2 regions of the Variovorax sp. SRS16 genome follow, and region 2 is predicted to be linked to the other one. Evidence: predicted binding sites of a transcription regulator. Region 2 holds the regulator's gene; the other holds the start of a gene.

Region 1 (3,405 bases), 3.4 Mb from region 2:
GGTCCGCAGGCGGCGATCAGATAGCCCACGCCCTGCGCCATGCCGGAGAGCTGCGCGGCGACATGCGGATCGGGCGAGCGCAGCACGATCAGCGTGAGCGCCAGCGCGAACGAAGCGCCCTGGGCGATACCGAGCAGCACCGCCCAGCCCCAGACGCCGGACAACGGCGCGAAGAGGCAGCCCAGCATCGCCGCGACCGTGAACACGGCGACGGCGGCCGCCATGCCGGACTGGTTGCGGCACCGGACCGCGATCGACGGCGCCACGAGGCAGGTGACCACCTGGACGATGACCGAGAGCGACACCACGTAGCCGGCCGCGTCGCCGGCCAGTCCGCGTTCGCGCAGGATCGGCGCGAGCCAACCCATGACGATATAGGCGAGCGAGGACTGCAACCCCATGAACAAGGTCACCTGCCAGGCCAGCCGATCGCGCCACAGCCCGCGCACCGCATAGCCCGATTCGCTGGCCATCGGGCGCAGCGGCAGCGCCTGCGGCGCCCACAGCAGCGTGATGACCGCCGCCGGCACCGCCCACAACGCCAGCGCATGCGTCCAGCCGCCGCCCAGCGCGTGCGACAGCGGCACCGTGAGGCCGGCGGCGCTGGCGGCACCGCCGCACACCGCCATCGTGTACAGGCCCATCATGAGCGCTTCGTGGCGCGCGAAGTCGCGCTTGACCAGGCCCGAGAGCAGCACGTTGCTGACCGCAATGCCCGTGCCCGCGATCGCCGATGCGAGGAACAGCAGCGGGATGCTGCCGGCGCCGCGCAGCAGCGTGCCGACCAGGATCAGCACCATGCAGCCCAGCAGCGTGCGCTCCGTCCCGACACGGCGTCCGAGCCAGGGCGCGAGCGGCGCGAACAGGCCCAGGCAGATCACCGGCAGCGTCGTGAGAAAACTGGCCGCCGTCGGCGACAGCCCGGTCGCCGCCATGATCTCGGGCAGCATGACCGACAGGCTGGAAAACACCGGCCGCAGGTTGAACGCGATCAGCACGACGCTCAGGCCCAGCAGCAACTGGCGGCTTCGGCTCTCGGCGGGCGTCGGGCGGGGCGGCGGAAGGTTGTCGGCTTCGACGTCGATCAGCAGGTCGGCGGCAGGGAGCGTGGCGAATGGGGTGGGGTTCATGGGGTGGCAGACGCGAACGCCTTGGAGATGTGCGCCATGAAATCGCGGACCGTGGCGGCAGCCCGTTCCGGGTCGCGGCTGGCAATGGCTTCGACGATGGCCTGGTGCGCAGCCTCGTCGGGTTCGGGCAGTTCGATGGCCGCGGTGGCGGCGATGGTTTCGCGGATGTAGCCCGTGACGAAGCGGCAGGTCTCCACCAGGGCCAGATTGCCGGACATGTCGACGATGGCGAGGTGAAAAGCCAGATCGCGATCGACGAAGCCGGCCGCGCCGCCGGCATCCTCGGCCCGGCCGCGCCGCTCGAGCAGGGTTCGAAGCTGCTGCAGGTCGCCGGCGGTATGGCGCAGCGCCGCGAGACGCGCCGCTTCGGCCTCGAGCGCACAACGCAGCTCGAACTGGTCGCGCAGGCTGGCGCGGCGCAGCTTCTGCAGGCTGGTCGACGCGTCCACATCCGAGCGCACATAGGTGCCCGATCCCTGGCGCACTTCGAGCAGCCCGCCCGACACCAGCGTCTTGACCGCTTCGCGCACCGTGCCGCGGCTCACGCCCAGCATCTGCGCGAGATGGGGTTCGATGGGAATGCGGGTGCCGACGGCCCAGCGCCCGTTGGCGATCTCGGCGCGAATGCCGTCGGCGGCGGCGTTGGAAAGCGAAGCGCGGGGAGCGTGCTGGAGCATGGATGTGGAGCGGCCCGATTCAATCATCGAATCATTGGATGATTTTAGAACCCATCCAATGCCGGACGGTCCGCAGGGTCTCATCGCCCGCATCGCGCGCATTCCGCCGAGCTTGAAAAGCGCCAAAACACCCTTATGATTAGCACTCGCTGAAGCAGAGTGCTAACAAGCACCTTCGCCCAGTCGACGGAAGCCGGCGGTGACGCCAGCACCCAAACCCAACCAGTTTCTTATCCAGGAGATGCAATGAAACTTCGTCCTTTGGCCGATCGCGTGATCGTCAAGCGTGTTGACAGTGAAACCAAGACCGCCTCGGGCATCGTGATCCCCGACGCCGCCGCCGAGAAGCCCGATCAGGGCGAGGTGCTGGCCGTCGGTCCCGGCAAGAAGAACGACAAGGGCGAACTCGGCGCGATGAGCGTCAAGGTCGGCGACCGTGTCCTGTTCGGCAAGTACAGCGGCCAGACCGTCAAGGTCGACGGCGACGAACTGCTGGTCATGAAGGAAGAAGACCTCTTCGCGGTCGTCGAGAAGTAACTCGCTTCCACCCGCTCACTCAATCTCAACTGAATTCTTCGGAGAAATCTCATGGCAGCAAAAGACGTAGTCTTCGGCGGTGAAGCCCGCGCGCGCATGGTCGAGGGTGTCAACATCCTCGCCAACGCAGTCAAAGTGACCCTGGGCCCCAAGGGCCGCAACGTGGTGCTCGAACGTTCGTTCGGTGCCCCGACCGTGACCAAGGACGGCGTGTCCGTGGCCAAGGAAATCGAACTCAAGGACAAGCTGCAGAACATGGGCGCCCAGCTCGTGAAGGAAGTGGCTTCCAAGACTTCGGACAACGCCGGTGACGGCACCACCACCGCGACCGTGCTGGCCCAGGCCATCGTTCGCGAAGGCTTCAAGCTGGTCGCCGCCGGCATGAACCCGATGGACCTGAAGCGCGGCATCGACAAGGCGGTCACCGCCCTGGTCGAGCAGCTCAAGAAGGCATCCAAGGCCACCACGACCTCGAAGGAAATCGCGCAAGTCGGCTCGATCTCGGCCAACAGCGACGAAACCATCGGCAAGCTCATCGCCGACGCGATGGACAAGGTCGGCAAGGAAGGCGTGATCACCGTCGAAGACGGCAAGTCGCTCGAGAGCGAACTCGACGTCGTCGAAGGCATGCAGTTCGACCGCGGCTACCTGTCGCCCTACTTCATCAACAACCCCGAGAAGCAATCGGCGCTGCTCGAGAACCCGTTCGTGCTGCTGTTCGACAAGAAGATCAGCAACATCCGCGACCTGCTGCCGACGCTGGAACAAGTCGCCAAGGCCGGCCGTCCGCTGCTGATCGTTGCCGAAGAAGTCGAAGGCGAAGCCCTTGCTACTTTGGTCGTGAACACGATCCGCGGCATCCTGAAGGTCGTGGCCGTCAAGGCACCGGGCTTCGGCGACCGTCGCAAGGCCATGCTGGAAGACATCGCCATCCTGACGGGCGGCAAGGTCATCGCTGAAGAAGTGGGCCTGACGCTCGAGAAGGTGACGCTGGCCGATCTGGGCCAGGCCAAGCGCATCGAAGTGGGCAAGGAAAACACCATCATCATCGACGGCGCCGG
Region 2 (3,405 bases):
AGGGCCAGCTGAAGCGCGTCGATCAATATCGACTTGCCCGCGCCGGTCTCACCGGTCAGGACCGTGAAGCCGGCAGAGAGATCGAGTTCGAGTGCGCGCACGATCACGAAGTCGCGCAAGGCGATGCGTCGCAGGGCCACGTCAGGAACCTCCTTCGTTCCAATGCAGTTTCTTGCGCAGCGTGTCGAAGTAGCTCCAGCCCTTCGGATGCAGAAAGCGGGCACGGCTCTCGGAACGCCGCACGACCACGCAATCGCCGATGACCAGCGATGCCAGCGACTGCATGTCGAAATTGGCGCTCGCATCGCGCCCGCCGACCAACTCGATCGAGACCTCGTCCGCGTCCGGCAGCAGGATCGGACGGTTCGACAGCGTGTGCGGCGCGATCGGCACCAGCACCCAGCCGGGAACCGCAGGGTGCAGCAAGGGGCCGCCCGCGGACAGCGCGTAGGCCGTCGAGCCCGTGGGGGAGGCGATGATCAACCCGTCGGCGCGCTGGTTGGCCACGAAGTGGCGGCCCACCGAGACGCGCAGCTCTACCATGCCCGAGGTCGCGCCGCGATTGACGACCACGTCGTTCATGGCGAGTGCGTCGAACACCGAAGCGCCGTCGCGCATCACCTGCGCATGCATGAGGCTGCGATGGTCTTCCTCGTACTCCCCGGCCAGCATCGGAATCAAGGTCGCCTGGTAGTTGTCCAGCGAAATATCGGTGATGAAGCCGAGCCGGCCGCGATTGATGCCGATCAGCGGTACGCCGTACGGCGCAAGCTGGCGCCCGATGCCGAGCATGGTGCCATCGCCGCCGACCACCAGGCCCAGATCGCATCGCTGGCCGATCTCCTCGACCGTGAGCGCCGCGTAGCGGCTCGTCTCGACGTCGTCGGCATGCGATTGCTCAACGAAAACCTCGCAGCCTTGCGATTCCAGGAAGACGCCGATGCTTTCCATGACATTGTCCTGCGCGCCGCACTGCGCCCGGGCGCCGGAGGCCTGGTATTTACCTATGAGTGCGACGTGCCGAAAGCAGGAGGTCATCTACAAATTACAACATTAAAATGAGTCAATGCTGGACGACCGCGCCAAGTTGCTGCTCAAGGCTCTGGTTGAGCGCTACATCGCTGACGGACAGCCGGTGGGCTCGCGCACGCTCTCGCGCGCTTCGGGGCTCGAGCTGTCGCCGGCCACCATCCGCAACGTGATGTCCGACCTCGAAGACCTCGGATTGATCGCCAGTCCGCACACCTCGGCAGGCCGCATCCCGACCGCGCGCGGCTATCGGCTGTTCGTCGACACCATGCTGACGGCCCAGCGCGAGCAGTTCGCCACGCCGAGCCTGGCTGCGGACCAGCCACAGCGGGTGATCACGAATGCCGCGAACCTGCTGTCGAATCTGTCGCAGTTCGTCGGCGTGGTGATGGCGCCGCGCCGCGCCTCGGTGTTCAAGCAGATCGAATTCCTGCGGCTTTCCGATCGACGCCTGCTCGTGATCATCGTCTCGCCCGATGGCGACGTGCAGAACCGCGTGATTTTCCCGGAAGTGGACTACACGCAATCGCAGCTGGTCGAAGCTTCCAACTACATCAACACGCATTACGCAGGCCTGTCGATCGAGCAGGTGCGCGATCGCCTCCAGTCGGAGGTCGAGCAGTTGCGCAGCGAAATCGCGGCCTTGATGCAGGCGGCGGTCAGAGTGAGCTCCGAGGTGCTGACGGAAGCCCAGGACGAGGTGGTGATCGCAGGCGAGCGCAATCTGCTGGCAGTCACCGATTTTTCCAGCGACATGGGCCATCTGCGTCGTGCCTTCGAACTGTTCGAGCAGAAGGCGCAGCTGATGCGTTTGCTCGACGTCTCGAGCAAGGCGGACGGTGTGCGCATCTTCATCGGCGGTGAGAGCCAGGTCGTGCCTTTCGAGGACCTGTCGATCGTCAGCGCGAACTACGAGGTCGACGGGCAGGTGGTCGGGACGCTCGGCGTGATCGGGCCGACCCGCATGCCGTACGAGCGCATGATCCAGATCGTCGACATCACGTCGCGACTCGTCACCAACGCGCTGAGCCATCGCAAGTAGCGAGAGGCCGGCGGCGCTCGTGGCATGATTCGAAGTTGCCCGGGCGGGTAGCTTAGTTGGTTAAAGCAGTGGACTCATAATCCATTGACCGTGGGTTCAAGTCCCACCCCGCCCACCACGCTTGGCGATCTCGCCGATTCGTGGGCACGGTTCGGCGCGAGCAGGCGATGCGGGGCGACCCTAGTCCGCGCCGTTGCCGCCCCGTCCGGAAGAGCGCGGCAGGTTCCACTTGTAGCGCATCGACAGATAACGCAGCGTGAAGCACGCCGCCAGAGCGACCCAGGTTCGCCCGTTCGACAGCCATCCCAGGCGCTCGCCAGCGACCTCGATGCCGGCGCCGACCAGCGCAGCCGATGCATAGATCTCGCGCTGAAGGATCACCGGCACCCGATTGAGCAGCACGTCGCGCGTGACACCACCACCCACGGCGGTGAGCACGCCCATCAGCACCGCCACCTCGGCGTTGTGGCCAAAGATCATGGCCTTCTGCGCGCCGGTCACTGCAAACAGCCCCAGGCCCAGGGAGTCGAACAGGATCACCGGATGCGCGAGGCGCACCACCAGCGTGTTGGCGGCCATCGTCATCAATGCCGCTGCCATCGCGACGGCTAGGTAACGCCAATCGGTCAGGCCCGCCGGCGGCACAGCGCCGATGCACAGGTCGCGCAATACGCCCCCGCCGCATGCGACCGTGAACGCGATGACGATGACGCCGAACCAGTCGAGGCCGCGGTCCCTGGCAGCGACTGCACCGCTGATGGCAAAGGCGAAGGTGCCCGCCAGATCGAGCATGGTGAACAGGCGGTGGTCGTTCAGGCCGGCAAGGGCCAATTCGTGGACGTTCATGCGACGGGGCACAGCCACGCGCTGGCGGCGGTCAGCATGGCCTGCAAGCCGGTCTCCAGCGTCGGGTGAATCTGCGGCGCGAACTTCGGCGAGTGGTTGCTCGGGATCTTGTTGATGGTCTTTTCCTGTTGGGCCTTGGCATATACCGCCGGGGCGGTGCCGCCGACGAACCAGAACACATAGGGCACGCCCCAGCTGCGGCCGAAGATGCTGAAGTCTTCGCTGGCCGACGCCGGGCTAGGCGCCAGCGAGGCGTTCTCGCCAAACTGGTGGCCGAATGCCTTCGCGACCTTCTGCGTGGCGACCAGGTCGTTTTCGGTCAGCGGGTAGCTGTTGATGGTGGTGAACTCGGGCGGCTGCTCGGCACCGGAGGCGTCGCACTCGGCGCAGCAGATGCGGCGGATCGATTTGAGCATGTACTCGCGCGTGTCCTCGCTGAAGGTGCGCATGTTCAGCTTGATGGTGGCGTCGTCGGGGATGATGTTTTC

The links. The regulator HrcA, encoded in region 2, represses chaperone genes, less so after heat shock. The targets are predictions, from matches to a motif close to TTAGCACTCNNNNNNNNNGAGTGCTAA.
Region 1: the regulator HrcA is predicted to act here: its motif matches at 1,947-1,973, upstream of E5P2_RS05425 (co-chaperone GroES).

What each region holds. Positions count from the first base shown of each region.
Region 1 is NZ_LR594666.1:1,131,031-1,134,435, reverse strand. It holds gene E5P2_RS05435 (CynX/NimT family MFS transporter) at 1-1,130, opposite strand, end outside; gene E5P2_RS05430 (FadR/GntR family transcriptional regulator) at 1,127-1,834, opposite strand; gene E5P2_RS05425 (co-chaperone GroES) at 2,054-2,344, shown strand; gene groL (chaperonin GroEL) at 2,396-3,405, shown strand, end outside.
Region 2 is NZ_LR594666.1:4,486,890-4,490,294, reverse strand. It holds gene recN (DNA repair protein RecN) at 1-140, opposite strand, end outside; gene E5P2_RS21730 (NAD kinase) at 142-1,038, opposite strand; gene hrcA (heat-inducible transcriptional repressor HrcA) at 1,067-2,071, shown strand; tRNA gene E5P2_RS21720 (tRNA-Ile) at 2,113-2,189, shown strand; gene E5P2_RS21715 (trimeric intracellular cation channel family protein) at 2,252-2,917, opposite strand; gene E5P2_RS21710 (M20 family metallopeptidase) at 2,914-3,405, opposite strand, start outside.